3 regions of the Bacillus sp. 11B20 genome follow, and region 2 is predicted to be linked to each of the others. Evidence: riboswitches for the same ligand, from Rfam matches in the RefSeq annotation. Region 2 holds a riboswitch; each other region holds the start of a gene.
The links. Region 2 has a riboswitch for S-adenosylmethionine ahead of ACN6NB_RS07350 (DUF2292 domain-containing protein). Riboswitches for the same ligand answer to the same signal wherever they lie in the genome.
Positions count from the first base shown of each region.

Region 1 (10,888 bases), on a different contig from region 2:
AGAAAGAACAACCGTCACTTGTTTCTTGGCTTCCTTTGCCACGAAGTACAATGGAATCGCCGCCGGATCAGCTAAAGGATCATCTAAATGCCAAACAATTTTCGGAAGCTCATTCATATATTCCTCAGGAGAAATCACAGCGCTGAAGTTTTGTAAGCCCAGCTTATCAGCCGTTTCCTTCGCCACATCAACTTCACTAAAGCCATCCTGCTGGAAACCAACAGAAAACGTCTTCAGCTCAGGATGAAATTCCTTTGCGACAGATACGATGAAAGAAGAATCGATACCACCTGATAGGAATGAACCAACAGGAACATCACTTCTCATGTGAATTTTCACAGAATCATAGATTGCATCGCGGACTTCTTCAATCAGCTTTTGTTCTTGTGTTTGTTCAGGCTTGAATTGAACTTTCCAGTAAGTCTTAAATTCAATCTCCTGTCCTGGGCGTAAAGTAAACTGATGACCAGGCTCTACTTTGTGCACCTTTTGATCAAGTGTATTTGGCTCAGGTACGAACTGGAATGACATGTATTGCTGTAAGGATGTCTCATCAAATAAAATGTTCTCGTTCACTGCCATCAAGCTTTTGCGTTCAGACGCAAAGTACACTTGCTCATCCATTTGTGTAAAATAAAGCGGTTTGATGCCAAAAGGATCTCTTGCGCCATATAATAATTGCGCTTCTTTATCCCAAATTAAAAATGCAAACATGCCGCGAAGCTTTGAAGCCGCTTCTTCTTTATAATGACGGTATGTGGCAAGAAGTACTTCCGTATCTGAATCTGTGCTGAATGTATAGCCTTTTTTCACAAGCTCTTCCTTCAGCTCCACATAGTTATAAATTTCTCCGTTGAAAATAATCCAGTACTTTTCATCTTCATAAGAAAGCGGCTGCTTTCCGTGCTCAACATCTATAATACTTAAACGTCTAAATCCAAATCCTACATGCTCATCATGAAAGTAACCCTCATCATCCGGACCGCGATGAACGATGAGACGATTCATTTGTTTAATTAGCTCTTCCTGTTCAGTAGTTTCGGACAATGGACGGTGATTAAATACACCAACAAACCCACACATATTATTGCCTCCACGTTATGTTATTTCTTAAAAGTAGACCTATAATTAGACAGTATTTTGTCCGATTTTGTTTCACATTTTTTCGCTTTTTACAGATTTTTTTTTAATCAAAAGGAAAACCGCTTAAAATAAGCGGTTTTCTATGTTGTTATTGTCCCAATGCTTCTTTACGAAGTGTTTCGGCTTTATCCGTTTTTTCCCACGGAAGATCTAAGTCGTGACGGCCGAAATGTCCGTATGCAGCTGTTTGTTTGTAGATCGGACGGCGCAGGTCAAGCATTTTAATAATGCCAGCTGGACGAAGATCAAAGTTTGCACGAACCACTTCAATTAATTTTTCTTCAGAAGCTTTTCCTGTTCCGAATGTATCAATTGAAATCGATACAGGCTGTGCAACACCAATTGCATAAGCAAGCTGTACTTCACAAGAATCTGCAAGGCCGGCAGCTACGATGTTTTTCGCTACGTAACGAGCAGCATATGCCGCAGAACGGTCAACCTTCGTTGCATCCTTACCTGAGAAAGCACCGCCGCCATGACGAGCATATCCGCCATACGTATCAACGATGATTTTACGTCCAGTTAAACCAGCATCCCCTTGAGGTCCACCGATCACGAAACGGCCAGTTGGGTTAATAAAGTATTTTGTCTGTTCATCAATCAGTTCACTTGGAACGACAGGGCTGATGACATGCTCTTTTAAGTCACTTTGGATTTGTTCAAGCGTCACTTCTGGTGCATGCTGCGTAGAAATAACCACTGTGTCAATACGAACTGGTTTGTTTTGCTCATCATATTCAACTGTGACTTGTGTTTTTCCGTCTGGACGAAGGTATGCAAGTGTCTCATTCTTACGTACTTCTGTTAAACGGCGAGATAATTTATGCGCTAGGGAAATCGGCAGCGGCATGAGCTCTTCGGTTTCGTTGTTGGCAAAACCAAACATCAATCCTTGGTCACCTGCACCAATCGCATCAATTTCTTCTTCAGTCATTGTTCCTTCACGTGCTTCAAGCGCTTTGTCTACACCTTGCGCAATATCAGCAGACTGTTCATCAATTGATGTAAGGACCGCACATGTTTCCGCATCAAAACCATATTTCGCACGTGTGTAGCCAATTTCCTTAATTGTGTCACGCACCGTCTTTGGAATATCGACATAAGTAGACGTTGTAATTTCACCGCTTACTAATACGAGACCGGTTGTAACAGAAGTTTCACAGGCAACACGTGCATTTGGATCTTTCTTTAAAATTTCATCCAAAATGCTGTCTGAAATTTGATCACAGATTTTATCCGGATGTCCTTCTGTCACTGATTCTGAAGTAAATAAACGACGATTTTGACTCATAATGGCTATTTCCTCCTGTACAAGACCACATCATCCCAAGATGAGGCCTCCAATATGATACGGAACTCGTTCCCTCTTATATTTAAAAACGTTTATATTAGAGATGTTATTGGCAATTTGTTCATATGATATCCCAAAAATAAAAAAACCATTTCCTTCATTGCGAGGAAAGGGTCTGAGATCGCATGCCTTTCACTCTTATCGCTCAAGGTGTTCTTGTACCTTGCATCAGGTTAGCACCTTGGTTTCTCAGCATGTTCATGCCTTTTTCATAAGAAACCGGTTGCTGGGCTTCATCGGGCCTGTCCCTCCACCAACTCGGGATAAGAGTATCCGTTCAATAAGATATCTTATCTTAAACCCTTGCGTCATGTCAATGCTTCATAAGAATTATCTCCCTCTTTTTTCTCCTCATCATTAGCATCACCAAAAAGCATATTTTCATAGCAGAAATGAAAAAACACACACAAAAATGTTTAAATAGTATAGACTATTATTATTAATGTGTTATACTAATCGAAACAAACAAATTCAACGGTAAAGGAAGGGTTTTTTTATGAACTCAGTGGATTTAAAAGAAGATTTGCAGTCATTGCTCTCATTAGAAAATACGCACCAAAATTTATCTGTTCCGAAACTTGTTGAAAAGATTTTGGCACGTAATGAAGGCGTTTTAACATCAACAGGAGCTGTCCGCGCGACAACTGGAGCCTACACAGGACGTTCGCCTAAAGATAAATTTATCGTCAAAGAAGAAAGCTCTGAGCATAAAATCGATTGGGGTCAAGTCAACCAGCCGATCTCCAAAGAAGCATTTGACCGTTTATATACAAAGGTTGTGTCATACTTAAAAGAACGTGATGAACTATTCGTCTTTGAAGGGTTTGCAGGCGCTGATGAAAGATATCGTATGCCGATTACAGTTGTAAACGAATTCGCATGGCACAATCTTTTTGCCAAGCAGCTATTTATCAGACCTGACGGGTCAACACCTTCTTCAAATGAAAAACCTTTCACCATCTTATCTGCACCGCACTTCAAAGCAGATCCTGCAACAGATGGCACAAACTCTGAAACGTTTATCATCGTTTCTTTTGAAAAACGCACGATTCTTATCGGTGGAACAGAATATGCAGGAGAAATGAAAAAGTCCATTTTCTCTGTGATGAACTACCTGCTTCCTGAGCAAGATATTTTATCCATGCACTGCTCAGCAAACGTAGGTCAAGAAGGCGATGTAGCCTTATTCTTTGGACTTTCAGGTACTGGGAAAACGACGCTTTCTGCAAGCGCAAGCCGCAAGCTGATCGGAGACGACGAACATGGCTGGTCTGGCACAGGAGTCTTCAATATCGAGGGCGGATGCTATGCGAAATGTGTGAACTTAAGTGAAGAAAAAGAACCACAGATCTACAAAGCGATCAGCTTCGGATCAGTTCTTGAGAACGTTGTGCTTGATGAAGAAACACGTGAAGCGGATTATGATGATACATTCTTTACTGAAAATACACGCGCTGCTTACCCAATCGAAATGATTGATAACATCGTGAAACCAAGTATCGCAGGACATCCATCTGCCATTGTTTTCTTAACAGCTGATGCGTTTGGCGTCTTACCTCCAATCAGCCGTTTAACAAAAGAACAGGCAATGTACCATTTCTTGAGCGGGTACACAAGTAAATTAGCGGGAACTGAGCGCGGTGTCACATCACCAGAAACGACATTCTCTACGTGCTTCGGTTCACCATTCCTCCCGCTTCCAGCTCACGTCTATGCTGAAATGCTTGGCAAAAAGATCGATGAGCACGGTGCTAAAGTATTCCTTGTGAATACAGGCTGGACTGGCGGAGGCTATGGCACAGGCAAACGAATGAATCTCGCTCATACAAGAGCAATGGTTCAGGCAGCAATCGAAGGTGACCTTGATAATGCTGAAATGATCACTGATGACATCTTTGGCTTACACATCCCGCTTCATATTCCTGGTGTACCAGATGAAGTGCTTCAACCTGCAAAAACATGGGATGACCAAAAGGCTTATCAAGAAAAAGCACACTTCCTTGCCAATGAATTTAAAAAGAACTTCCAAAAATTCAGCCACGCGGCAAGTGACATTGAAGCCAAAGGCGGACCACTCGTATAACCAAATGAAAAAAGCTGAGGAGATTCAATCCCTCAGCTTTTTTTAGTTTGTTGAATGCAATGACACAAGGCGGTACGTCACCTTCGTGACATTGTCTGTCAGCTCTAGTTTTTCAACATGTGCTGTCCCTGTTTTTTCTCCGTCTTTCGTTTTGCGCACCTCAAGTGGAATATTTAACGGATAAATGCGGTATCCATCCTTCATGAGTTCAAATACATTTTCTTCAATTCTTGTCTCTTTTCCCTTTGTGACAATCATTGTATTAAATTCAACAGGCATTCCCATAATGAAAATCCCCCTACTTTCTATATTTCGTTATACTGCTTATTTTAACACATTTCCGCTTTTTCGGCTGTGCATCCATGTGGTCAGCCTTCTCACAATTTCTCGATTATGCTGCGGCGGGAAATAGTGGTTGTATCCATGGAAATACCACGTCTCCACAGACTTCCCGTGCTGGCGCAGTGCATCTTCTAACAAATATGCATGCTCAATCGATACATTTTGGTCCTCTTCTCCGTGGATGATCAGGACAGGTGCTTCAATTTTATCCACATCATTTAAAGGGGTTCTGTTCTCATATGCCTCTGGCACCTTATGCGGCGGACCACCAATCACACGCTTCATCATCCGTCTCATATCCACACGCTCTTCATAAGTCAGTTTCATGTCACTGACGCCTCCCCATGTGACAAAGGAAGCCGCCTCCTGTTTCATTTCTACAGCGGTCCAGATGCCCATAATACCGCCTCGCGAAAAACCAAAGATATGAATGCGATCCTTCTTCACTTTTTTGTGCTGCTTTAACAGCTGAAAGGCAGCAAAAGCATCTTTTCGATCTTCTCCGGCAAAATCTTCGTTCCCTTCGCCTCCTTGGTTTCCCCGGTAAAAGGGAGCAAAGACGACAAAACCCTGCGCGGCAAATTGCACAATCCGGCCAGGTCTGACCATCCCCACATTTTTAATGCCGCCTCGTAAGTACAAAAAGCCGTCGTAGAGACCTTCTCGGGCCGGCTCAGCGAGCAGTCCTTTCATCCGAAGTCCATCTGCCTCATAGGTCACTGTATATAAGTGAATATGCGGATGGGGCGACGGAAATCTTCTTTTTTCCACAATCACTCGATTTCTCTCCTTTTCATCTCTGTTTACGTCCATTGCTTCAGCATCGCTTCTGCGACAAGCTGGCCTGATTTTGTCACCATTGGCGTGCCGCCGCCTGGATGACTTGTTCCCCCAACAAACCAAAGTCCTTCAATGTCCTTTGACTGATTATTGATGCGAAAGAACGCCTGTTTGAACGAGTTTGAAGACATGCCATAAATGGCTCCACGATATGCTCCCGTTTTCTGCTGCAGATCGAGCGGGGTTTGAACCGCTTCATATTCGATCAGCTCATCCAAATCAAAAAGACCTTTGTCCATTAATTTGTTTTTTACATGCTGACGATATGTCTCCTTTAGCATGTCCCAATCTTGCTCTTTTGTCACATATGGTGCATTGGCCAGTACAAACAGGTTGCTTCTTCCCGCTCCTCCGCTTAAAGCTGGTTCTGAATGACCTGAATAGCATATGTAGAGCGTCGGGTCTTGAGGCAGTTGTTTTTTCTGAAAAATATCTTTGAATTCTTGCTCATAATCCTCAGGGAAAAACACAGTGTGATGAGCGAGCTGTTCATAGACTTTAGGTACACCTAATAAGAGAACAAAGCCCGACAACGACGGTTCAATACCAGCCAGTTTTTGATTTAAAAAACGAGGACGGTCTTTTTCATCTATAAGATGACGGTATACAGTCAGCGCATCTGCTCCTGCAATGACTTGATCTGCCTCATACATCTGCTGATCCGTCTCCACTCCTTTGATCCGCCGATCCTTCACATGAATCTTGTTCACTTGTTCATTGAGGTGAATCTGAACGCCTAATTCTTTTGCCAGTGTCTCAAATGCCTCAACTAAACGATATGTACCGCCTTGTATTCCATAAATCCCTTTCTCCCCTTCTAAATATGCCATCATGTTAAAAATAGCCGGCGCTTCGTAGGGAGAAGAGCCGATATAAGTGGCATACCGACCAAACATCGCCAATGTATGGGGATGACGGAAATATTGACGCAGCAGGCGCTGAACGGATGTGAACGGTTTGACAGCGAGAAGTGCTTTCATCAGCTTTAAATCCGCCTTATCCTTCCAGCTCAATAACAAACGATTTAAAAACTGCTCCTCTGCCTTTTGAAAAAGCGTCTTTGATTCCTGTAAAAATGCGCGGTATTGCTTCGCATCTTCAGGACTGAATGCAGCAATTTGGGACTCCATTTGCTCAATATTCTGCGTAAACTCGACCGTATGGCCATCTGAAAAAATATTTTTGGTCAGCGGAGAAATCGGATAAAAGGTCACATAATCCTCCATCCGTCTATGACAGGCTGTAAACACTTCTTCAAAATATGCCTTCATTGTAATGGTACTCGGTCCTAAATCAAAAGAGTAGCCTGCCTCGTGATGGCGCTGCAATTTCCCGCCTAAAACCGCTTCTTTTTCTAAAATGGTGACCTGAACCCCGCGTGACTGGAGACGGATCGCGGCTGATAATCCGCCAAGTCCGCCGCCGATGATGATCACTTTTTTCATTCGTACTTTCTCCCTTTCCATTCATACCCTTCTTTTTTCAGACCAATTTTCATAGAAGCAAAACCGATAGCAATCAGGCTTAAAATACTGACCGGCAATAAAAAAGCCATCGCAGATGTCCGCCCATTTTCAGTATCTATTGCCGCTTTAATCGACACACCCAGCCCATAACAAAGAATCGCTAAGCATACGCTCAAAACATCCAGCTGAAACAATGCGATCATGAAACAAATGACAGGAACCAAATAAAGGAGGGTGTATAAACAAAATACACTGCTTAACAAAGCAATGCTTCGATTCACACCTGGGAATAAATTTTTCCGGTAACCTTCCCAAACCTCTTGTCCACTCTCATACATTCTCATATACACAAATGGATGAATGCTTGCAAGTGTGAACGGAAAGCCTTTTTCCTTCACCCGTCTAGCCAAGGCCATATCATCAACTAGTGAATTCTTGATCGCTTCATGCCCGCCAATGTCGTGATAACAATTCTTTTCAACGGCAATAAAACCGCCATGTGCTGCGGCAAAAGCGGGATTCTTAGATTTTCTTACCCATTTCACTGGCAGATGACAGCCAATGGTAAACATCATCATAGGAACCACAAGATGCTCAAAAAATGTACCTGTTTTCTGTTCTGGAAAACCTGACAGCATGCCCGTTTTTTGCATGCATAACTGCTTGTACACTGATTCAACTGCCCCTTTTTTTAACCGGACATCCGCATCTAAAAATAGCAGCCAGTCAGAAGCAGCAGCTTCCGCGAGCTGAGAACAGGCATATGATTTACCAAGCCAGCCGCGCTTTAATGGTTGACCTGACTGGACACGGATCCACGGGTAACTTTCTGCAAAGCGTTCCACAATCGCTCTTGTCTGATCTGTCGAATGGTCATCAAGGACGATGAGCTCTTTCGGGTAAAGACGTTGATCAACGATCGACTGAAGACAGGCTTCGATCCGATTTTCCTCATTTCTTGCTGGAATCAGAATTGATAATGAAATCGGTTCACCCCGCGGAAAGGATGCTGGCTTTAAAACAGGAAGCTGCCTCATATTCCATATGGTGAAAATAAACTGACAGAGCAAGAGTACACTGATCACAGTTAGGAAGACCGCCATGTTTTCACCCACTTTTTAAAGGAATCAAACGCATCACTTGTTGACTGACTTGTCCTTGTCATCTGTCTAAATTCTTGATTGTTTGAAAAATCAGGATCTGCGATGACCTGTGCTTGATGTGCGTTTAACTGCGTTTCAAGCAGATCTCTGAGCAGATGCGTCACGTCCTTTCTTCGAAGTGCCCCGCCAGATACTAAGGTATCTTCACCAAACAAAGCAGATACTGTCGGCTTTTGAAATTGATTAAATGTATAATGCAAGGTCACAGGCTTCACCACGACTTGCTCAAATTGTCTCACTAAAAATGAAGCCCCGCCCTCTAATTCAAGCGGCCGTCTGTCCTGATGCATGATTTTCCCCTGTGGAAAAAGCCATACAGCCCCGCCAGCCTGCATGTTCTTTTTTGCCGTCATTAATGCTTGCTTCACACTTTTCAGATTCTCTTTCTGAACCGGAAAAGCACCAAGCTTACGAAAAAAGGCATATTGCTTCAACTGCTTCTCTTCCATCATCATATAGTGATCGAGTTCGGACGCTTTTTCTGTTAAAAGAAAGAGGATGAGTCCATCCCACCATGAGCTATGATTGGCGAGATAAAGAACAGGCAGCTTCTCGTTTGGGTCCACAGCGCCTTTCATCATCACGCAGCGGAAATGTTTATGAAGTAAATACCGCTCAAGATAAAGAGAAAATATACGTCTAAACGATCGGCTTTTGTCGCTTTCTTTCAAATTGAACCCTTCCTTCACACAAAATAACAATGATCAGTGCTAAATAAAAAATGACCTCGAGCCCGCCCTTTAATGCCAGCACACCAAAAAAGAACACCATTGCCTGATAAATACGGCTCGTCCAGCTCAGAGCCTTTTGATCAATCTGAACAAGCGGGAAGAGAAAGGAAAGTCCTGCTCCAATCATACCCCAGCTCACAAAATTCTCAAAAGGAATACCATAAAAACCACCGCCGTCATACCACACCCAAAATTTCCGTTCAGCTGCTACTGGGTCTAATATGAGGTCAAGCAAGACAATCCATATCCCCGTTTCGACCGCTCGTTTCCACTTCGACTGCTGACTAGATAAAAAAAGACTGTTTAAAAATACTCCAACCCATGCAAAAGCAATGGTTAAAGGTACCCCTGCCACTAGAAAACCTAACGTTGGATAATAGTCATAACCTCCGAAAGGAAATCCGGTTGTGATCCCAATCCATTCAACCGTAAATGTCAGCACGCCGACAATGGCTGCCCGTTTGATCACCATTCCCCATGATCCATAAATATTTCGCCCAATCTCTATCACACAGCAGGCATACAGCACAAGGAAAATGCCATTTGCAAATTGAAGCCATACTGGCACCTCAAAAAAGACCATTAATATGAGCCCTATCAAATACCACCCAAGAAATACCCAACTCACTCTATACACGAAACCGCCCCTTTATTTCTTCCAAATTCAAGAAAGTATTCATGCTTCTAGTATAGAAAAAAAGACACGTTCTATAAATAAACAATGCGCTTCTTATTTTCATCTAGGCACTCACCAAAAATCCCTTTTGACATACTTTAATTAGTGATCTAGAACAAAGGAGGCGAATTACTCTTGAATCGTTCCATCAAAGTCAGACTGGCATTCATCGTCGTTGTCCTGCTCTTTATTCCATTTGTCGCCTGTAAAAAAGAACAAGAGCAGACCGTACAAGTAGCCGAGGTGACCCATTCGGTTTTTTATGCTCCGCTATATGTTGCCTTATCTGAGGACTTCTTCAAAGAAGAAGGGCTAGAGGTTGAATTAAAAACGACTTGGGGCGGCGATAAAACGATGACAGCTCTCTTATCCGGTGGTGCAGATATTGCCCTGACCGGATCTGAATCCTCTATCTATGTAGAGGCTCAAGACACAAAAGACTCTGTCGTCAACTTTGCACAGCTGACACAAACAGACGGTACATTTCTTGTTTCAAGGGAGAAAGTGAGCGAATTCTCTTGGGATCAATTAAAAGGAAAAGACTTTCTTGGACAGCGGAAAGGCGGCATGCCGCAAATGGTCGGTGAATATGTCCTGAAAAAGGAAGGCATTGATGTAAAAAAGGATCTCCGTATGATTCAAAATATTGATTTTGCCAACATTTCAGGTGCTTTCTCCTCTGGAACTGGCGATTTTGTGCAGTTATTCGAACCGACAGCATCCTTAATTGAAAAAGAAGGCAAAGGGTACATCACCGCCTCCTTTGGAGAGGCTTCCGGAAAGGTGCCTTATACCACCTTCATGGCAAAGAAAAGTTACTTAGAGGAAAACAAAGAGACAGCTGAAGCCTTCACTCGTGCCATTTACAAAGCGCAGAAATGGGTGGAAGCCAAGCAGCCGGAGGAGATTGCCAAAACTATTCAATCTCATTTTCCTGACACAGCACTTGATGTCTTATCAACAGCCATTAAACGCTACAAACAGCAGGAATCCTATGCAACAGACCCCCTTCTGAATGAAGAGGAATGGAACAAATTGCAGGAAATTATGAAGGAGAGCGAAGAATTGCCGAAATTTATCCCGTACAAACAAC
Region 1 covers NZ_JBLZWZ010000008.1:864,892-875,779, forward strand. Annotated here, with positions in the region: gene asnB (asparagine synthase (glutamine-hydrolyzing)) at 1-1,083, opposite strand, end outside; gene metK (methionine adenosyltransferase) at 1,232-2,434, opposite strand; SAM riboswitch class I at 2,630-2,764, opposite strand; gene pckA (phosphoenolpyruvate carboxykinase (ATP)) at 2,991-4,577, shown strand; gene ACN6NB_RS13810 (DUF2584 domain-containing protein) at 4,620-4,862, opposite strand; gene ACN6NB_RS13815 (alpha/beta hydrolase family protein) at 4,902-5,696, opposite strand; gene ACN6NB_RS13820 (phytoene desaturase family protein) at 5,723-7,204, opposite strand; gene ACN6NB_RS13825 (glycosyltransferase family 2 protein) at 7,201-8,328, opposite strand; gene ACN6NB_RS13830 (lysophospholipid acyltransferase family protein) at 8,313-9,059, opposite strand; gene ACN6NB_RS13835 (carotenoid biosynthesis protein) at 9,028-9,756, opposite strand; gene ACN6NB_RS13840 (ABC transporter substrate-binding protein) at 9,931-10,888, shown strand, end outside.
Region 1: it holds a riboswitch for S-adenosylmethionine, as region 2 does, so the genes downstream of both, metK (methionine adenosyltransferase) here and ACN6NB_RS07350 (DUF2292 domain-containing protein) in region 2, are expected to answer to the same signal.

Region 2 (10,888 bases):
GTCCAGCCCGGAGAGACGGCATTACTAGTCGGCGGCGGAATTGGCGTACCGCCTCTATATGAACTGTCCAAGCGTTTAACGAAAAAAGGCGTCATCGTGAAGCATGTCCTCGGCTTTCAATCGAAAAAGGATGTATTTTACGAGGAGAAATTTCAAGCACTCGGCGATACGTTTATTGCAACGGTTGATGGCACATACGGTGCTAAAGGCTTTGTAACAGATGTGATAAAAGAGCAAAACCTGAGCTTTGATGTGCTGCTTTCATGCGGTCCAACACCTATGCTAAAAGCGCTGAAAGACACGTATCCTGATAAGCCCGTCTACATTTCGATGGAAGAACGAATGGGCTGCGGAATTGGTGCGTGCTTTGCATGTGTCTGTCATACCGATCAGCTCGACAAACCTTACGTCAAAGTCTGTCTTGATGGACCTGTTTTTAAAGCAGAGGAGGTGGCGTTGTCATGCTAAACGTTGAGTTACCGGGATTATCTTTAAAAAATCCAATCATCCCTGCATCAGGCTGCTTCGGGTTCGGGAGAGAATTTGCATCCTTATATGACCTATCATTGCTAGGCGGTATCATGATCAAAGCCACAACCCTTGAACCGAGATTTGGCAATCCCACGCCAAGGGTAGCCGAGACAGGAGCTGGTATGCTTAATGCAATCGGCCTTCAAAATCCGGGTCTAAAAGGCGTGCTTGAAAATGAGCTGCCTTGGCTTGAACAATTTGATACACCTATTATTGCGAATGTTGCTGGCTCACAGGTTGATGATTATGTGGAAGTAGCCAAGCAAATCAGCCAAGCAAAAAATGTTCATGCCCTTGAACTGAATATTTCTTGCCCAAATGTGAAAACAGGCGGGATTGCCTTCGGTACAGATCCAAATATGGCGGCGTCATTGACAAAAGCGGTCAAGGAAGTCTCGTCTGTACCTGTCTATGTCAAGCTGTCACCTAACGTAGCAAATATTGTGGAGATTGCTCAAGCGATTGAAGCTGCTGGAGCGGATGGACTCACCATGATTAACACATTAATCGGTATGCGTTTAGATTTAAAAACAGGGAAACCCATCCTTGCCAATAAAACAGGTGGATTATCAGGACCAGCTGTCAAACCGGTCGCTGTGCGCATGGTACACGAGGTGAGTCAAGCGGTTTCTATTCCGATTATCGGGATGGGCGGAGTGCAAAGTGCTGAAGATGTACTTGAATTTTTACTAGCAGGTGCAAGTGCAGTAGCTGTCGGCACAGCCAATTTTGTAAATCCATTTATTTGCCCGGAAATTATTGAAGAGCTGCCAAATGTGTTAGCAGCATATGGTTATTCATCTGTAGAGGAATGCATCGGAAGGAGCTGGAAACATGAAGCACTTGCCCATCATCGCGCTTGATTTTCCATCAGGGAAGGACGCGCTTGCCTTTTTAGACCCTTTTGAAGGGACACCATTATTTGTGAAGGTCGGCATGGAGCTGTTTTACCAAGAAGGACCTGCCATTCTTGATGCGCTGAAAGAAAAAAATTGCCGCATTTTTCTTGATCTAAAATTACATGATATTCCAACAACCGTGCAAAAAGCGATGAACCGGCTTGCTGCACTTGGTGTTGATTTGGTCAATGTGCATGCTGCTGGCGGGAAACGAATGATGCAGGCTGCGTTAGAGGGACTTGAAAGCGGAACCCCTGCCGGACAAAACCGCCCGGGCATCATTGCAGTGACCCAGCTGACTAGTACGTCAGAAGACATGATGAGAAATGAATTACTCATTGACCGTCCGCTGCAAGAGACTGTTATCCGGTACGGACAATTAGCATATGAAAGTGGGCTAGACGGGGTTGTTTGCTCTGTTCATGAATCTAAAGCACTTCATGAACATATTTCACCATCCTTTCTCACTGTAACGCCAGGAATTCGCTTACCGAATGATCAAACCGATGACCAACAGCGCGTGGCGACACCGGCCTATGCAAAAGAGCAAGGTGTTTCACAAATCGTTGTCGGAAGATCAATCACAAAAGTTGATAAACCAATAGAAGCCTATCATCAAATTTTGAAAGAGTGGGAGTGACTGCCAGATGAAATCAAAAATCGCGAAACATCTATTACAAATCAAAGCGGTCTCATTAAAACCAGACGAACCGTTTACATGGGCGAGCGGTATAAAATCACCGATCTATTGTGATAACCGCCTGACATTGTCATATCCACAAGTGAGACACGACATTGCTGAAGGTCTAAAAGATTTGATTCTCACTCATTTCAAGGGAGCAGAGGTTGTCGCGGGTACTGCAACAGCAGGCATTCCTCATGCGGCATTAGCAGCAGACCGCTTGAACATCCCGATGTGTTATGTCAGAAGTAAGCCGAAAGCACATGGAAAAGGAAATCAAATTGAAGGGGCCGTATCAAAAGGCCAAAAGGTTGTCGTTGTAGAAGACCTTATTTCCACAGGAGGCAGTGTACTTGAAGTGGTCGCTGCTCTTCAAGATGAGGGCTGCGAGGTACTAGGAGTTGCCGCGATCTTCACATACGGACTGCCAAAAGCAGCGGCAGCATTTCAAGAAAAAAATATTCCATATGTCACCTTAACAGACTATGACACATTGACAGACGTGGCACTTGAATTGAAAGCGATTGAGCCTGCTGCGATGAACAAACTAAAACGCTGGAGACAAGATCCTTCCTCTGAATCTTGGATGGAAGAAACGGTCTGAAAAGTGAAAGCCCATCGTTAACAAAAACTGTGCCTGCCCGCACAGTTTTTTTGTTTAGGTAAAAATAGTAAAATAGACTCAAATTTTAATAAAAACTAATCCTATCAATAAAGTCGGGTTGACTTTTGTTTGAATTGTGTTAATATTTAAGACAAATTGAAACTCTTATCCAGAGAGGTGGAGGGACTGGCCCGATGAAACCCGGCAACCTGCGATTCGCAAGGTGCTACTTCCTGCAAAATGATTCTATTTTGAAAGATAAGGAAATCGTGAGCTTCCTCATCTTTCTTTCGGACTGAAAGAAAGTTTTTTTATTTTAACGGTGAGGAGGAAGAGGAGATGGAAGTGAAACAAAATCAGGATGAGGACTTAGTAAAGCATATGCAAGAACTGATTGGGGATATGAAATTCGGTTCAATTACGTTAATTGTTCAGGACGGTCAAGTGATTCAAGTGGAAAAGAACGAAAAAATTAGATTGAAGTAGTGCGGAAAAAAGCAATATGAGCTGTACTCCGGAAGGGGAGAAATCATGTTAACTTATGAAAATTGGCAAGAGCCGTCCATTACATTTCAAGAAGATGATTTGTATAAAGGAGCCCTGTCTGTACTGAAATGGGCGTACGGTCATTATGGTGACCAGCTCGTATATGCGTGCAGCTTTGGGATTGAGGGCATCGTTCTGATTGATCTGATTGCAAAAGTAAAAAAAGATGCGAAAATTGTCTTTTTAGATACAGGTCTGCATTTTAAAGAAACATACGACACAATTGATGCAGTAAAGGAAAGATACCCGGGTTTAGACATTGAATTGAAAACGCCTGAGCTGACGGTTGAACAGCAAAATGAGCAGCACGGTGAACAATTATGGAAAACAAATCCTCAAAGCTGCTGCCATATGCGTAAGGTCATTCCTTTGCAAGAAGCCCTATCTGGTTATCCAGCTTGGCTTTCCGGTTTAAGAAGAGAGCAGTCACCAAAACGAGCAGGGACGAATTTCTTAAATAAGGATGAAAAATTCAAATCAGTGAAAGTATGTCCGCTTATCCATTGGACGTGGAAGGACATATGGAGATATGCATCTAGAGAAGAACTTACTTATAATCCGCTGCATGACCAGGGATATCCAAGTATCGGCTGTGCACCGTGTACACAGCCAGCATTTACTGCAGATGATCTGCGTTCTGGCAGATGGTCAGGCACAGCAAAGACAGAGTGCGGATTACATGAGTAAGGGAGCATAATGTATGGAAATCGCCGCAATTTTATTTAGTCTATTCTTTGCTTTAAACATAGGCGCAAGCGGAGCAGCTGCTTCTATGGGCATTGCGTACGGGTCAGGCGCGATTCAAAAGCCCATTTATGCGCTCAGCGTTTGTGCAGTTGGGATTTTAGCAGGTTCAGTGATTGGCGGCGGTGAGGTCGTCAAAACGATCAGCTCTGGTATTATGCCAGAATCAGTCATTACACTTGAAATCGTTTGTATTATCATTGGTTCTGCTGCACTATCACTTTTCATAGCGAATCTGATGGCGATCCCTTTATCAACAAGTGAGGTCACAGTAGGGGCTGTGGTTGGTGTGGCCGTCGCGTATAAAGTATTGTTTGTGAAATCCATTTTAGTGATTGTGGCATTTTGGGTGATCATCCCGATTTTCGCCTTTCTTTTTACCTTTGCTGTCGTCAAAATCATCAGAATGTTCCCTAAACGGAAGCTGTCTAAAAAAGGCACAGCTATTTTATCTGTCGTGTTAATCCTCAGCGGATTTCTAGAGGCGTTTTCAGCTGGTATGAACAATGTCGCAAATGCGGTCGGTCCGCTTGTCGCGTCAGGCGTTTTGTCAGTCGGGCAAGGAACTCTTTACGGCGGGATCTTTGTTGCACTTGGTGCGCTTTTGCTTGGGAGAAGGGTACTAGAAACAAACGGAAAGAAAATCACCCGCTATCAAACGGGCGAAGGGATTTTACTTTCGAGTACCGGTGCCGGGCTTGTCATCGTCAGCTCTATTTTTGGGCTGCCTGTTCCGCTTACACAAATCACCTCCTCGTCTATTATCGGGCTTGGAATGGCAAAAGGCGGGCCAAACATTTTTCACAAACATGTTGTGAAAAAAATGCTGAAAGTGTGGGTGGTGTCACCCTTCTTATCACTCAGCCTATCGTATTTGCTGGTGAGCCTTTTCTTAAAAGGAGACTATTACTCTATCTTTATCATGATGAGTGTACTGCTTGCCTCACTTGGTGCGCTGAGTCTGATGAAGGCAGTCAAAAATGAGAGCAGCTCTATTCATGAACAGGGCGGCGGGATTTAATCACAAATCCGACTATTAACATCTAATAAATATGAACATTGAGAGGAAGATGAACAAATGAGTTTAACACCACATGGTGGCGTATTAATTAATCGAGTAAATGAAGAATATGATCTCAGCACAGCTGCAAAGGAAATTGAACTAGATGCGATCTCCTTTGCAGACCTTGAACTCATTGCAATTGGCGGATATAGTCCAATTGAAGGGTTTTTAACAAAAGCTGATTATGAAGCAGTTGTGAGCAATATGCGGCTAGCAAGTGGTGTCGTTTGGTCTCTTCCTATTACACTGCCAGTGACAAAAGAAAAGGCGGCGGAAATCCATCAAGGCGATATCGTGTGCTTATCTTATAATGGAACTGTATATGGGGTCATTGAAGTAGAGGATCAATACACACCAGATAAGGAAAAAGAAGCGGTAAATATCTATAAAACTGATGACCGCAATCATCCAGGCGTGAAAAAATTATTTGAACGCGGTGATACTTACATTGGCGGGAAAATTACACTGACGAAACGCAGTGAAAAACCATTCCCTCAATTTACGTATGAGCCAGAAGAAACAAGACGTCAATTTAAAGAAAATGGCTGGAAAACCATTGTTGGTTTCCAAACGAGAAACCCGGTTCATCGTGCGCATGAATATATTCAAAAAACAGCATTAGAAACGGTCGATGGTTTATTTTTAAATCCGCTTGTCGGTGAAACAAAATCTGACGATATCCCGGCAGATGTGAGAATGAAAAGCTATCAAGTGTTATTGAATGGTTATTATCCAAAAGACCGCGTCTTTTTAGGTGTTTTTCCTGCTGCAATGCGTTATGCTGGACCAAAAGAAGCGATATTTCACGCGCTTGTTCGTAAAAATTATGGCTGCACCCATTTTATTGTCGGAAGAGATCATGCAGGTGTTGGTGACTATTACGGCACATACGAGGCGCAGGAACTATTTGATCAATTTACAAGCGAAGAAATCGGTATTACTCCATTAAAATTTGAACACAGCTTCTACTGTAATACATGTGAAGCGATGGCCACACCAAAAACGTGTCCTCACGACAAAAGCGAGCATGTCATTCTTTCAGGTACAAAAGTTCGAACGATGCTGAGAAACGGTGAATTACCACCAAGCACGTTCAGCCGAAAAGAAGTCATTGAAACATTAATCGAAGGATTAAAAACGACGGTATCTTAAAGGGAGGGTATGACATGAGCAACGAACATATCGTGTGGCATGATGCATCTATTACAAAAAAAGAATATCAACAGAAAAACAAGCATAAAAGCGGCATTATCTGGCTTACAGGTTTAAGCGGATCAGGTAAATCAACGATTGCAAATGCAGCTGCAAGAGAGCTGTTTGAACAAGGCTATCAAGTCACCGTTCTTGACGGCGATAACGTGCGGCACGGACTCAATAAAGATCTAGGGTTTTCAGATGACGACAGAAAAGAAAACATCCGCCGAATCGGAGAAGTGGCGAAATTATTTGTGGAACAAGGTACGATTGTCATCACTGCTTTTATTTCTCCATTCCAAGAAGACCGCCACATTGTCAGACAGTTAGTCGAAGATGGGGAATTTCACGAAGTGTTTGTCAAATGTGATCTGAACGTGTGTGAAGAGCGTGATCCAAAAGGGTTATATAAAAAAGCGAGAAACGGCGAAATTCCATTTTTCACTGGAATCGATTCACCATATGAAGAGCCAGCTGAGCCTGAGCTCGTCTTAGATACAGGGGAATTATCCCGTGAGGAATCCAAACAGCGTCTTGTAGATTATGTAAAAGCAACAACGAAATAATCGCCTGATGGCAGGGGGAGAAAAGCAAGATGGGGAAAGTATACATTGTGGGTGCTGGACCCGGAGACCCAGATTTAATCACATTAAAGGCCCATAAGGCGATACAGCAGGCAGATGTCATCTTATATGATCGTCTTGTCAATCAAGACATTCTCGCCCACGCCAAACCAGAGGCGGAATTGATTTATTGCGGAAAGCTGCCAAATCATCATACAATGAGACAGGAAGCCATCAATGAAGCGCTTGTGGCTCATGCAAAGGAAGGGAACGTTGTCGTTCGGCTGAAAGGCGGCGACCCCTTTGTCTTTGGCCGCGGCGGTGAAGAAATCGAATGCTTAGCTGAGCACGGGATTCCGTATGAGGTTGTCCCAGGAATTACTTCTGGTATTGCGGCAGCTGCTTATGCGGGAATCCCTGTGACACACCGTGAATTCAGCTCAAATGTTGCTTTTGTCACGGGTCACTATCAAAAGGATGAACATTTTGAAGAAAAATGGGAGGCGCTGGCTACAGGGATTGATACTCTTGTGATTTACATGGGTGTCAAAAACGTGGAAAGAGTGCAGCGCCTGCTTTTAAAAAATGGACGGGATCCAGAAACACCCGCTGCATTTATACACTGGGGAACCACGACGAGGCAAAAGACAACTTGCTGCACTGTGGCGACACTGTCTGAAACCGTTGAAAAAGAAGGGATCGAGCATCCAAGTTTAATTGTTGTTGGAGATGTCGTTCATTTTCATCAAAAACTGAACTGGTTTGAACCCGCATTAATCGAGAAATGAGAATGATAGAGAAAAGACACGTACATACATCGTGTCTTTTCGTCTGATGAAATAAGTGAGAGGGAGGAGCCGCATGAAACAAGCTGTCCTTTATGTTGGGCATGGAAGCCGAGTAAAAGAGGCGCAAGATAAGGCCATTTCTTTTATGAAAAGCTGTATGCCGTTAGTGAAAGCAGATATACAAGAAATTTGTTTTTTAGAGCTGACGGACCCTTCTATAGAAGAAGGATTTGAGGCCTGTGTGAAAAAAGGAGCGACACACATTGCCATCGTCCCGCTCCTCCTTTTAACTGCCATGCATGCTAAATCGGATATACCGGTCGAAATTGAGAAAGTGCGCGCGCGATTTCCGCAAGTGAAGGTCACATATGGAAAGCCAATCGGGGTGAATCAAGAAGTAACAAAAGCGGTTGCCGCAAGAATTGAAGAAGCAGGATATCAAGGCGAGCGGGCGCGGATTCTTTTAATTGGCCGCGGGAGCTCTGATCCGGATGTGAAGCGAGATGTGTTTGGCATTGCAGATGATGTCCGAAGTCTGCTTCCGCATGCAGAGGTTCTTCCGTGTTTTATCACAGCATGTGAGCCAAATTATAGAGATGTTCTCGCGCAGTTATCAGCAGATGACGATGGGCCTGTCTATATCGTTCCTTACTTGCTGTTTACCGGAATTTTAATGAAAGAAATTGAAAGTGAAGCCGCTCAGGCGAGAAAGCGGCTGAAAGATGTCCGGGTATGCCGGTATATTGGCTTTCATCCACATGTTAAAGCAGCTTATATTGAACGCGTGCAAGAAACCATTTTAAACAAAGACGATGCGTTTCGTTTCCGAGGAGAAAGCCATGCTTCCAGTCCATCTTGATTTAACCAATAAACAAGTGGTCATTGCCGGCGGCGGATCGGTGGCGTTAAGACGAGCAAAGGCGCTGTGCACGGAGCCTTGCCATATAACCGTTGTCAGTCCTAATCTTTCTGAAGAGATGGCACACTTCATTGATACATACCAATTGAATTGGAAGGAAAAGAAGGTAGATGCTGAAGATTTGAAGGATGCATTTTTCATTGTAGCTGCGACAAATGACCCTTCGGTAAATGAATGGATTGCACAAACAGCACAGCCTCACCAGCTCGTGAATTGTGTGAGCCAATCAGAGCTAGGCAATGTGATGGTGCCGAAGGTTGTCAAAGCAGGAAAAGTGACGATTTCAGTCTCTACAAGCGGTGCAAGCCCCGCCCGGACAAAACAGCTGGCGGCGGCAATTGAATCCTTGCTTGAACAAGAGGATATTGACGCACTTGATGCCCTTTACATCGAAAGAAAAAAGCGACAAAGAAAAAGCCGATAAATCCTCATGTCAGGATTTTATCGGCTTTTCTTATTTATTTTCTCAGCTTGAGCACAAGATCTTGGTCAGGCGTGACAAATAATGTTTGCTGCTGATCATACGTAACAAAGCCAGGCTTTGCTCCATTCGGCTTTTTCACATGACGGATTTTTGTATAGTCGACAGGAACGGAGCTGGACTCTTTTGCTTTCGAAAAGTAGGCGGCAATTTGAGCCGCTTCAAGCAGCGTTTGTTCATCAGGTGCTTGGTGACGAATGACGACATGTGATCCAGGAATATCCTTTGTATGCAGCCAAATATCATCACGAGCAGCTGCCTTTGTAGTCAAATGCTCGTTTTGTTTGTTATTTTTTCCAACTAAAATCGGAATACCTTGGGACGATTCATACGTTTCGAGCTGAATGGCCGTCGGTTTTTTCTTTTTGGCGTGACGCTTTTGTTTAGCGCGCAAATATTTTCCTTCAACAAGCTCTTCTCTCATTTCCTCTAAATCCTTCGGCGAAGCAGAGGACAGCTGCTGAATCAGCTCTTCAAAATAAGCAATTTCTTCATGTGTCCGCTTAATTTGTTCATTTACAGCTTCTACTGCATTTTTTGCCTTTTGATATTTTGTAAAGTATGCTTGTGCATTTTCAGAAGGGGTTTTGTTTGTTTTAAGCGGGATTGTAATTTCTCCGCCGTCTTCATCGTAATAATTGATGACAGTCGCTTCTTTATCCCCTTTTTTGATCGCATATAAATTGGCTGTTAACAATTCGCCATAGAGCTGATATTTGTGTGCATCCTGAGATTCTTCAAGGGTTCTTTTTAGCTTTTTTAGCTTGTTTTCATTTTTCTTTTTTTCATTGACGACAAACCGTTCAAGGTCAGCCGCCTGCTGTTTGACTCTGTCTCTCTCAGCTTTTCCAAAATAAAAGCGGTCAAGCAGCTGGCTGAGTGAGTCGAATGTCTTCATCTCGCCTTGGACATGCTGAAGCTCTAATAAATAGAAATACTCTTTCCCGTCTTTTCTTGTAAGCTGCGGCGTAAAAGAATGCATGCGAATGAGCTGGAACATGTCGAGCAGTGTATTGGGAATCGTTTCTTGATTGGCAAGACCGGCCCGGTGTACTGCTTCCTTTGCAAACAGCGGGGAAACCCCAGAGAAGGTATCGACAATTTGATTGGCGATCTTTCCTTCTTGAAAGCGTAAATGCTTCAAAATATCATCCTTTGTCACGTCAAAAGGATTCAATTTTTGCTGCGCAGGCGGCAGTAGGTATTCATAACCAGGGAGCACCGTTCGATAGCTGTTCACAGATGGAGAAAGGTGTTTCAGACCATCAATGATCTGCTGCGTTCCATCCTCTACAAGAATGAAGTTGCTATGACGTCCCATGATTTCAATGTAAAGCTTACGCGTCTGCTCATCGCCGATTTCATTTCGGCTTCGCACATGAAGCACGATCACCCGGTCAAATCCTATCTGTTCAAAACGTTCAATGAAGCCGCCCTCAAGATGCTTTCTGAGAAGCATACAAAACATTGGCGGCTCACTTGGATTGTCGTATTGATGCTCGGTGAGCTGCACTCTTGCATAGCTCGGATGAGCCGATAAAAGGAGCTTATGATTTTTCCCGTTTGCTCGAATATGAAAAATCAGCTCGTGTTTATATGGCTGATGGATTTTTGAAATCCTTCCGCCAGTTAATGCCTTTTGCAATTCATTAGTCATACCATATGTAAAAATGCCGTCAAATGACATGTTGGATACACCCTCTTCTTTCACACAAATCTACTGAAAGAACCTTCCGTTTTCTCGTTCTTTAGGCAGTCTTATTATTATAGCATGATTTAGGACGAGTCTGAATAAACTGGCTTATAGAACACTGCATATGAGAGAGAACAAAAGAGGAGTGGACGAGGTCAAATGAATTGGCATGAACTGAACC
Region 2 covers NZ_JBLZWZ010000007.1:602,223-613,110, forward strand. Annotated here, with positions in the region: gene ACN6NB_RS07330 (dihydroorotate dehydrogenase electron transfer subunit) at 1-468, shown strand, start outside; gene ACN6NB_RS07335 (dihydroorotate dehydrogenase) at 462-1,394, shown strand; gene pyrF (orotidine-5'-phosphate decarboxylase) at 1,366-2,070, shown strand; gene pyrE (orotate phosphoribosyltransferase) at 2,078-2,716, shown strand; SAM riboswitch class I at 2,879-2,981, shown strand; gene ACN6NB_RS07350 (DUF2292 domain-containing protein) at 3,098-3,202, shown strand; gene ACN6NB_RS07355 (phosphoadenylyl-sulfate reductase) at 3,248-3,949, shown strand; gene ACN6NB_RS07360 (inorganic phosphate transporter) at 3,963-5,027, shown strand; gene sat (sulfate adenylyltransferase) at 5,085-6,221, shown strand; gene cysC (adenylyl-sulfate kinase) at 6,236-6,829, shown strand; gene cobA (uroporphyrinogen-III C-methyltransferase) at 6,859-7,614, shown strand; gene ACN6NB_RS07380 (sirohydrochlorin chelatase) at 7,688-8,473, shown strand; gene ACN6NB_RS07385 (precorrin-2 dehydrogenase/sirohydrochlorin ferrochelatase family protein) at 8,454-8,957, shown strand; gene ACN6NB_RS07390 (Rqc2 family fibronectin-binding protein) at 8,992-10,701, opposite strand; gene ACN6NB_RS07395 (calcium-translocating P-type ATPase, SERCA-type) at 10,867-10,888, shown strand, end outside.

Region 3 (10,888 bases), 200 kb from region 2:
ACAAAGAGCATATCGTCACAGCAGAGGACATTCAGGCCATTGTGGAACAAAAAACAGGCATTCCTGTCGGCAAACTACAAGCAGACGAACAAACCAAAATGAAAGAAATTGATGTCCGTCTAAAAGCACGAGTAATTGGGCAGGAGCATGCGGTTGATAAAGTGGCGAAAGCCGTGAAAAGAAGCAGAGCTGGATTAAAATCGAAACATAGACCGACAGGCTCCTTCCTTTTCGTTGGACCAACAGGTGTCGGGAAAACCGAATTGTCTAAAACGCTGGCTGAAGAATTATTCGGCTCAAGAGATGCGATCATTCGTTTAGATATGAGTGAGTACATGGAAAAACACTCTGTGTCCAAACTCATCGGTTCTCCTCCTGGTTATGTTGGACATGATGAAGCTGGCCAGCTGACTGAAAAAGTGCGCAGAAAACCTTACAGCATCATTTTGCTGGATGAAATCGAAAAAGCACATCCAGATGTACAGCATATGTTCCTTCAAATCATGGAAGATGGGCGTTTAACAGACAGCCAAGGCAGAACTGTCAGCTTTAAAGATACAGTCATCATCATGACAAGTAACGCAGGCAGCGCAGATAAAACGGTCAAGGTCGGCTTCCAGTCTGATCAGGACGAAGCGATTGAGGAACAATCACTCATTGATTCGCTCAGCAGCTACTTCAAACCAGAATTTTTGAACCGTTTTGATAGCATCATTCAATTTGATTCACTAGACAGAGAGGACTTAGTGAAGATTGTTGATCTTCTGCTTAATGAGCTGTCAGAGCAATTAAAAGAGCAGAATTTAACAGTCCATGTCACAAATGAAGCGAAAGAAAAAATCGCAGAGCTTGGATATCACCCTGCATTTGGTGCTCGTCCACTTCGAAGAACCATCCAAGAGCACGTTGAAGATCAAATGACAGAGATCCTGCTTGAAGAGGAGCAGCTTTCTGGATTTACTGTGGATGTTGAACATGACGAAATCGTCGTAAAAAAAGGATAACTACACCTTCAGGATGATATGCACCTCCATCATGTTGCGGCGGCTAAGTTCCATCTGAACGCTGACGCTCCCCCGCCTCTTTTCCTTTACGATAAAAGAAAAAGAGGTGGATCACATGATGAATTGGAGCTACGATCTTGTCAAAATCATGTATGAAGAAAAACTAAAAGAGCTGCTTCATTTAGATGAACCAGCACAAAATGATTAGATGGAGACTCCCTTTATATGAGAGGGAGTTTCTTCTTTTTACATATACAGAAAGCGCTTTCGTCAAAAATTCTTCACAGAAACTGTCTTAATTTTATATTCTGACTAAAACCCTTCTAGAACACACCGATATTAACTATAGAAAAAGATAGTTAAAGGATTTGGTGAGATAATGGACAAAACATCGTTAATTGGTATTATTTTAGCATTTATTGCACTAGGTGTCGGTATGGTTTTGAAAGGTGTGAGTCTAACTGCTCTTCTCAACCCGGCGGCTATATTAATCATCATTGTTGGGACGGTTGCAGCTGTTGTCATCGCATTCCCTTCTAGTGAAATTAAGAAAACACCAAAATTGTTCGGCAAAATTTTCAAAGACAGCCAGCTTCCAACGATTCAAGAAATGATCCCTCTATTTTCAAACTGGGCACAAATTGCGCGTCGTGAAGGCCTTTTGGCATTAGAAGCAAGTCTTGAGGAAGTCGATGATGATTTTCTAAAGAACGGGTTAAGCATGGCAGTTGACGGCCAAAGTGCTGAATTTATTCGAGACGTTTTAACAGAAGAAGTTGATGCCATGTCTGAACGACATCAGTCAGGCGCATTAATCTTTACACAAGCTGGTACATACGCTCCGACACTAGGGGTACTTGGCGCCGTTGTCGGACTTATTGCAGCACTTGCCAACATGGGAGATATTGAAGCACTTGGACATGCAATCAGTGCTGCCTTCGTCGCCACACTGCTTGGGATTTTTACCGGGTATGTATTATGGCACCCATTTGCCAACAAATTGAAGCGTAAATCAAAGGAAGAAGTAAAGCTTCGTCTAATTATGATCGAAGGCATTCTTTCTGTTCTTGAAGGTCAATCTCCAAAAGTCATTGAACAAAAACTTCTTATGTACTTACCAGCAAAAGAACGTGCAAATCTTGTCATTGAAGAAGGAGAAAATCAAAATGGCTAGGAAACGTAAAAACCATGATCATGAAGACCATGTAGATGAATCTTGGCTTATCCCTTATGCCGATCTTCTGACACTTCTTCTCGCCCTCTTCATTGTGCTTTTTGCATCTAGTTCGATTGATGCGGCAAAATATGAACAGATGGCTAAGTCTTTTAATGTTGTTTTTACTGGCGGTACTGGTGTCATGGATCAATCCAGCATGCAAAGCACGGAAGAAACTGAACATAGCAACCAAGTCAAGAAAGCAGCCGAGGAAGAGAAAGATGAAGAAGCCAAAGCAAAGGCTCGAGACCAAGCGGTTCTCACAAAGGTCAAACAGCAGGTCGATTCATTCATTGCAAATAAAAAACTTGGTTCCAAGCTCGAAACAAAGCTTACGGATGAAGGACTTCTCATTACGATTGAGGATAGTATCTTCTTTGATTCCGGGCGGGCAGTTATTCGATCTCAGGATGTCCCGTTAGCAAAAGAAATCTCAAAGCTGCTCGTCATTAATCCCGCTCGTGACATCGTCATTAGCGGACATACAGATAATGTACCGATCAGAAATTCAGAATTTGAATCAAACTGGTATTTAAGCGCCATTCGTGCTGTGAACTTTTTAAATATTCTTCTTGAAAACAGCAACCTAGATCAAGAGAACTTTAGTACAAAAGGATACGGCGAATTCAAACCGATTGCCTCAAACGATACAGCAGAAGGCAGAAGTAAAAACCGGCGTGTAGAAGTACTCATTTTACCGATTGAGAAAAAAGCGAAATAAAAAAGGAAGCCAGCGGCTTCCTTTTTATTTATTCTTGATGATCATATAAATGCTTTGCACGCAGCCCTACATGTTTGAGCATATCGATGCAGGCATCTTTCTCTTCTTCGCTCAGGACACTGATCATCTCATGAATTTCTTTCGCATGATCTGGGAAGATGTCATCAAGCAAAGCTCGTCCCTGCTTTGTAATATGCGCAAATGTCACCCTGCGGTCTTCTGCACAAGCCTTCCGGCTGAGGAGTTCTTTCTTCTCCAATTTATCGACCACATAGGTGATGCTGCCGCTTGCAAGTAAGATCTTATCACCGATTTGCTGAAGCGGCTGATCACCTTTATGATACAGCAATTCTAGCACAGCAAATTCAGTTGGATTCAGCCCGTGCTTCACAATATGTTTGTTCATGTGATGATTAATTGAGCGATAGGCACGTGATAATACAATAAATAATTTCAATGATTTTTCAACATTATGATTTTCCATTTTTTATCATCCTTTATGAAATGCAACCCACTAATGTGACATTAATAAACAATAAGTAAAATGTCAACATTTTGATCCATCTTTAGCACGAAAATGAGACCAGAACGAATCACCTAATTTTTTAAAAATCACACAAGTCATCGTAATAAAGATAGGTTCAATGCTATAATAAGTCTATTAGGTAATACGTTGGAGCGATGAATGATGAGTATACTCAAAGGGTTTTGGAAGAAGATCAGACTTTACCTTATTTTGGTCATGCTTCCAACCCTAATCATTAGTTATTTTATCTACGAAAAAGAAACTGAAAAAATCGATTTAAAGAACAAACAAACCGCTACACTTATGTTAAATATTCACAAAAACCAAATGAATTATTTAATAAGTGAAACAGAAGCGAGATTAACTTCCCTTGCCATGGGATTTGACCAGCCGGTTGAGACGAAAAAAGTACAAAACATCCTAGAGAAAATTTATAAACAAGAACCTCGTTTTTCAGGTCTGTATCTCCTAGACAAAAAAGGAAATGTAACAGCAAGCACCACCCCGTTAAAGGAAAAAATCAACCTATCATTCAGAGATTACTTTAAACGCATTCAAGTGACCAAGCAGACCGTGATCACAGACAACTATGTGAGCCGAATTACAAAACAGCGGATTCTCTCCATTTGTGTGCCTGTTCTCGATGAAAATGAAGAGGTCACCAATGTGCTGATTGCCGCCATTCAAATTGATTATTTAAGAAATATTATGAATGTATTGAATCCTGATCTTCATTTTAAAATGCTGAATCAAAATGGACATGTCGTGTTTACAAGTGGTCCACAGCCAGTACCTGAGGGCGGCAGCACCGTGTCTACATATTTAGATGAAAACAGCTGGAAGCTGGAGGTCTTTCCGCAGCGTGCTTCAACAAGTGAAGTGCTGTCTGTGATGCTCATCCCTTTATCCAGTGCGTTTATTTTATTAAATATTTTATTCACACTAGTCCAGTATATCGTGTTAAGGCGGCAAACTCAGCAGGAGCGTCATCAAAATGAAGCGCAAAAGCTTGAATTGATCGGAACACTCGCAGCAAGTACAGCACACGAAATTCGCAACCCATTAACTGGGATCAGCGGATTTATCCAGCTATTGCAAAAGAAGTATCATTCAGAAGAAGATCAGCTCTATTTTTCTGTCATCGAGGAAGAAATTAAACGGATCAACCAAATCGTCAGTGAATTTCTTGTATTAGGAAAACCAACGGCAGAAAAATGGCAGAATAACTCTGTTAAAGAAATTGTAAGTGAGATCATGCCGATCGTTTTCTCTGAGGCAAACCTTTATAATGTCGAAGTGGACCTACAAATCAATACGATTCAAGATGTGGGCGTGTATTGCACGAAGGATCATATTAAACAAGTCGTTTTAAATGTAGCAAAGAACTCTTTAGAAGCGATGCCAAACGGCGGTCATTTGAAGATTGTGATCGAAGCTGAAAAAGAACATGTCATCATTAAAGTAGCGGATACAGGTGAAGGCATACCAGAAGAGATGTTAAAGCACATCTTCCTCCCCTTTATTACGTCGAAGGAAAAAGGCACGGGTCTTGGGCTTGTCGTGTGTAAACGAATCATTTCGATGTATGGCGGAACAATTGATATTCATAGCGAAGTGAATAAAGGAACGACTGTTATGATCATGCTTCCTTCTGCTCACTCAGCATAGCTGAAGATGTCAGCCGGTTTTGCTTATGCAAGACCGGTTTTTCATGTCAATAAGAGGGGCGGTTCACAGATAAAAGACTCATTTGAGACACAAGATCATGAAAGGAGGGGGCAGATTGTTTCTCATGAAAAAGAAGATGCTGATACTCATTCATCAGGTTGTCCAGTTCTTGACTATATTTAATTGTCATCTCACCAGTGTACCCTTCCACTTGAGCAGCTTCTACCATCTGTTTTCTCTTCTCATCAATGGACATCAGCAATTGTTCTTTCCTTACATAAATATTCATGATCTCAGCTCCCGCAATGATTTCGACTGTCTATGCTCAAAATGATCCGACACCAAAATTATACTTTATTTGTAAATTAAATTAAATATGCTTATTTTATTTAATTTTTTACAGCCTAAAGACCTTTTACCCAATCAAATTTGGGGGTAAACTTCAAATTTGGACAGGACTGTCACATTGATTAAACAGAATTTTATCCTATACAGAAGATCAAAATCAACTATTTTCTTTCACATTTTATGTCTAATTTCCTAAAAAAAAGCTGATCTTCCGCCTCATGCGGAATGATCAGCTCTATCATTAAACCGTTTCTTCCTCGTAAATTGGCACCCAGCCCTCAGTTGTGACAAATATGCGAACTGCGACCACTTTGCGATCCTCTTGAAGTGTAAAGTAATGACGGATGTTTGGCGGAACAGAAATTAAATCACCTGGGTTCAATCTTACATCAAAAAAGACGCCATCCTTGCCTTGAATAGCAAAGATTCCGTGCCCGCTCACAATAAAGCGTACTTCATCATCTGTATGGTGATGCTCACGTTTAAAGTTTTGGAGCAGCTCATCAAGATTTGGCGTGGCATCAGATAATGAAATCACATCCTGCGCTTTGTACCCTCTTTTTTCAGAAATACTTTGGATTTCCTTTTGGAAAACAGTCAAAATCTCTTCCTTTTCCTCATCGGTTAAATCATACTTTTCTGATAAACGGTTTGGCAGCTTTTCAATATCCCAATGCTCATAAATAACCCCTTGGTTTTCTAAATATGATGCAACCTCTTGCTCGTTCTCAAGTAATGTGTTCTCTTCATTGTGAATCAAAATCGTCGCCATGTGCTTTTCCTCCTTTTTATCTTACAAGCTGCTGTTGATACAGCGCTAATTTTAAGTGATAGCTAAATAAAAATTCATATGCTTCTAATACTCGTTTTGCTTCAAAGGCTGTTTTTCCCCAGACCGTGATGCCATGATTGCGAATGAGTACAGCACCAGATGGCGCCTCTAGTGTCAGATGTTTGGCAAATTGCTCTGCAAGATGCGGAATATGAGCTGGATTTTCAATAATCGGAATCGACACTTCTGCATCCTCTTCCCAATAACCAAGCGCTTTGATGATTTCGTTGCCTTTAAAACGAATCTCTCCCTTATCCCCATACAGCTCTGACATCACATTATTATCAATGGTGTGGACATGGAGACAGCAGCCTGCTTTCGTCCGTTCATACACGTACGTGTGAAGCAGTGTTTCAGCTGATGGTCTAAGCGTCTCGTTCGGATCATGTGGCTGGCCTGCCGCGTTTACCAGCACAAAATCTTCGTTTGTTTCTTTTCGTTTATCTTTGCCGCTTGCCGTCACCAAAAACGTGATTGGATCATCCGACACCTTGATCGATAAATTACCGCTTGTTCCGAAAAACCAGTCTCTTTGGGCCAGTTCACGTTTAACGTCTGCTAGCTCCTGCCAGCATTTGCTCTTTGCGTCTGCCATTCCTTCACTTCCTTTATTTGAACAAATTGCGCGTGTAGATCAATAAATGTGTCAAACTCCTTATGTACGAGCCCGAGCTCTTGACATTCATTGAGCAAGTAGTCGCGCGCAAACGTAAGATCTGCATGTTTCGCCGCCTCCACATCAGTCACTGAATCTCCGATCATGATGATGAAATCATCCTCATGAGTCAGGTTTCGAATGATTGAGGGCTTACAGCATCCGCATCCATTTTGACATTGCGTATCGCAGGCATGCGGCCATTCAATCTGAATATGCTCTTCCCCAAATGATGCATGATTGCAATAAATATCGTCTCGATCGACAATGCCTTCGAGGATGGGGTAGACAAAAAAGTCCATCCCCCCACTAAGTACATAGAAAGGAATGTCTGCTTTTTTTACCTCATCCACAAATTCCTTAAATCCTTCTCGAATCTCTGTATCCTCTAAAATAAATGATTGAATGGCTTCCTTCTGATCACTTGTCAGTAATTGAAACATCTGCCCGACGCCTTCTTGAATGGTAATTTCCTTTGACAGGACACCATCCTTCAGTTTCGTCCATTCACTCGGTGCAAACTGTTTCATGATGCGGATGATATTATCATTTTTTGTAATTGTTCCATCAAAATCACAACACACAATTGGTTTTTTCATTATTCTGCTACCCTTCCCCAAAGATCAAGTGCCGCTTTTAAGTCTTGGCAGGAAGCCGCCTTATCTTGGATAGACTCTTCCTGTATCACGGCATCAATGATCGAACGAAATGCCTTCCCTCCGCCGATGGCTCCCCGCGGATGTCCGTGAATGCCTCCACCTGCGTTAATCACATGATCAATTCCAAAATCTTTGATCAATACTGGAACCATTCCTGGATGAATGCCTGCTGACGGGACAGGGAATGTTTTTTGAACCGTATCCTCTTTCACGCAAGCTTCATAGATTCCAAGGGCATCCTTTTTCGGAAGTGCAACCGATCCATAAGGTGAGGGAAAGAGGCTCAAATCAGCGCCAGCATATCGGTTTAATTTGCCTAAAAGAAGAGAATGCGAGAATCCATATTCAGGAGAGGATGTCAATGCACCACTCACTGCGGGATGCGCCATAATAGGCAGTGGAATATCTGGATCCTCAGCTAAGCTTTGCATGACATCAAGACCGTAAGCAAAGACATTGAATAAGAGCGCATCTGCTCCAAGTTCAGCGGCCTTTCTCGCTCGATCCCTCAGGTCAAAGGTTCTGCCCGTTAAATTGACAGCATACAGCGTGCGGTGTCCTGTCTCTTCATAGGTTTCTTTTAAAATCTCTTTTCCTTCTTTGATTCGCTCTTCAAAAGGAGCTAATGGACTTTCAAATAAAATTTCATCGTCTTTGATGAGGTCAACCTCGCCTAATGCCTGTAAACGGAGCTGCTCTTTTAAATCCTGCATATCACGGCCGATAACACCTTTAAAAATACTCATCAATAATGGACGATCAAATACATTTACCTTATTTCGTATGCCATCAATTCCAAATGCCGGTCCTGGCAGGCTTTTTTTAAATTCTTCAGAAAATTGGATATCGACTAGCTTCACTTTTCCGTCTAGTGAAAGCTTTCCAAAAATCGTCGTGAAAACAGCTGGTAAATCTGCTGAAAAGTTTGCCTCAGGATAAGCAATGGTCACCTCTGATTGATAAAGGCCATTTTCGGCTGGAGCAGCCTTTTCTAATACTTTTTCAACTCGGCCTTTATGCTTTTGAAGCTGCTCCTTTTTGAGCTGAGGCAAATCCGTCCATGATCCAACTGTTAAACCAAGCGCGATCTGCTCCGCTTTTCGATTTATTTGTTCATCCTCTCGATGTGTTAATACGTATGTTGCCAGTAATTCACTCACTAGGAATCCCCTTTCGATTGCATCATGCATATGTTCAATAAAAAAACCTCTTCAAGTGCTTCTTGAGCGCCTTAAAGAGGTTATTTCGTGTTATTCATCCGAATCTTATCTCTCAGCGCTTGCTGCAAGAATTAGCACCGTGCTTCATGGAAGTCGGTTGCCGGGCTTCATTGGGCTAGTCCCTCTGCCTACTCTTGATAAGAATATTCAATTTTCTTAAATATTGCCTGAATTATCGCACCATTTTTTTATGTTGTCAATGGCTTTTTTTCAAACAGCTTCAAGGCAGCGATGCGCTGAGCAGCTTCTTGTAACCGCTCCTCGCTTGTTAGAAGCCCTACTCTCACGTACCCTTCACCGTGAGCACCAAAGCCATTACCTGGCGCTACAACAACATGCGCTTTTTCTAATAATAAATCAGAAAAGGCTTCAGATGTATATCCTTCTGGCACCTTTAACCAAGCAAAAAATGATCCCTTTGGAGCACTGACTTCCCAGCCAATTTCTTTGCAGGCAGCTATCCACACATTCCGTCTTTTCTCATATCGGTCATTTTGCACCCGTACGCACGTTTGATCGCTTAATAGGGCTTCCGCTGCTGCATCCTGCGTGGCTTTAAACAACGAGACAAACAAATGATCCTGATAAAGCTCAATCGCTTCAATAACAGACGGATTACCTGCTGCAAATCCTACTCTCCACCCTGCCATATTGTACGTTTTAGACAATGTGTAAATTTCTATTCCCGTCTCTTTCGCTCCATCTACTTGCAGAAAGCTGATCGGCTTTTCTCCATCAAATCCAATGCCGCCATATGCAAAATCATGAACAACACAAAGCTTGTGATCTTTCGCAAATGTCACGGTTTCTTCAAAAAATGAACGGCTTGCCGTAGCCCCCGTCGGATTGTTGGGGTAATTTAAGTACATTAATTTCGCCTTTTTCTTATCATCCTCAGGCAGCAAATCGTAGTCAGGTAAAAAATCATTTTTTTCAAGAAGTGGCATGGTCACCATATGAGCTCCAGCAAGTACAGCACCTGACCAATAATCAGGATAACCTGGGTCAGGGACGAGAAGCGTATCACCCGGATTCAGCAGGCATTGAGGCAGCTCAACAAGCCCTGCTTTCCCGCCAAATAAAATCGCAATTTCCGTCTTTGGATCAAGCGTAACGCCATATTCTCTTTCATAAAAAGCGGCAGCGGCCTTTTTTAATTTCGCTGTTCCACGGAATGAGGAGTATTGATGATTTTCAGGTTTTGCTACCGCTTCCTGCATGGCTTTTACAATGTGCGGAGGAGTTGGCTGATCAGGATTTCCCTGCCCCAAATTAATGATATCTGCCCCTTCCTGCACTTTTTTCTGCACCTTTTGGACAAGGGACGCAAAAAATTGTTTCGGTAATTGTTTCAACACATCTGATTGCTGGAATTCCATTTCTTCACCTTCTATTCAAGTTACGTAACAATACAATCACTGTAATGGATTGTTTTATGAATTGTAAAGCAATTTTGAAAAAAGATTGACATGTAAAGCGCAGCTCTGATAATATCTTGAATTAAGAAATGCAAACAGACACGAAACAATTACATATTGATTTCTCTTATCGAGAGTTGGGCGAGGGATTTGGCCTTTTGACCCCAACAGCAACCGACCGTTAATACCACTGTGAAGTGGGGCGCAGCAAGTAACGCGCCAAGACAATTGTCTTATAGGGCACGGTGCTAATTCCATCAGACGTATGTGCTGAGAGATAAGAGAGGCTTTGAGCATACACACCATCAAGCCTCTTTCTCTCAGGAGAAAGAGGCTTTTTTATATGATTTGGAGGGGAAGCAATTGGTTACACTTACGGCATCATATGAAGAACTAACAGAAAGCTCGGCAGTTGCACTCGCAATTAGACTTGGCTTAATCCAAGAAAGCAGTCATTTGACTTGTACTGAAATCGGCGACGGGAATTTAAATTACGTCTTTCATATTTATGATCACAAACAAGAAAAAGGATTGATCATCAAGCAGGCGCTGCCTTATGCAAAGGTGGTTGGTGAGAGCTGGCCTCTTACATTAGACCGGGCAAGAATTGAAAGTGCTGCC
Region 3 covers NZ_JBLZWZ010000007.1:404,349-415,236, reverse strand. Annotated here, with positions in the region: gene ACN6NB_RS06370 (ATP-dependent Clp protease ATP-binding subunit) at 1-1,004, shown strand, start outside; gene motA (flagellar motor stator protein MotA) at 1,384-2,178, shown strand; gene motB (flagellar motor protein MotB) at 2,171-2,941, shown strand; gene mhqR (MarR family transcriptional regulator MhqR) at 2,970-3,425, opposite strand; gene ACN6NB_RS06350 (ATP-binding protein) at 3,630-5,135, shown strand; gene ACN6NB_RS06345 (aspartyl-phosphate phosphatase Spo0E family protein) at 5,182-5,424, opposite strand; gene ACN6NB_RS06340 (1,2-dihydroxy-3-keto-5-methylthiopentene dioxygenase) at 5,725-6,255, opposite strand; gene ACN6NB_RS06335 (methylthioribulose 1-phosphate dehydratase) at 6,272-6,910, opposite strand; gene ACN6NB_RS06330 (2-hydroxy-3-keto-5-methylthiopentenyl-1-phosphate phosphatase) at 6,874-7,569, opposite strand; gene mtnW (2,3-diketo-5-methylthiopentyl-1-phosphate enolase) at 7,569-8,789, opposite strand; SAM riboswitch class I at 8,892-8,993, opposite strand; gene ACN6NB_RS06320 (pyridoxal phosphate-dependent aminotransferase) at 9,038-10,228, opposite strand; SAM riboswitch class I at 10,393-10,550, shown strand; gene mtnK (S-methyl-5-thioribose kinase) at 10,631-10,888, shown strand, end outside.
Region 3: it holds a riboswitch for S-adenosylmethionine, as region 2 does, so the genes downstream of both, mtnW (2,3-diketo-5-methylthiopentyl-1-phosphate enolase) here and ACN6NB_RS07350 (DUF2292 domain-containing protein) in region 2, are expected to answer to the same signal.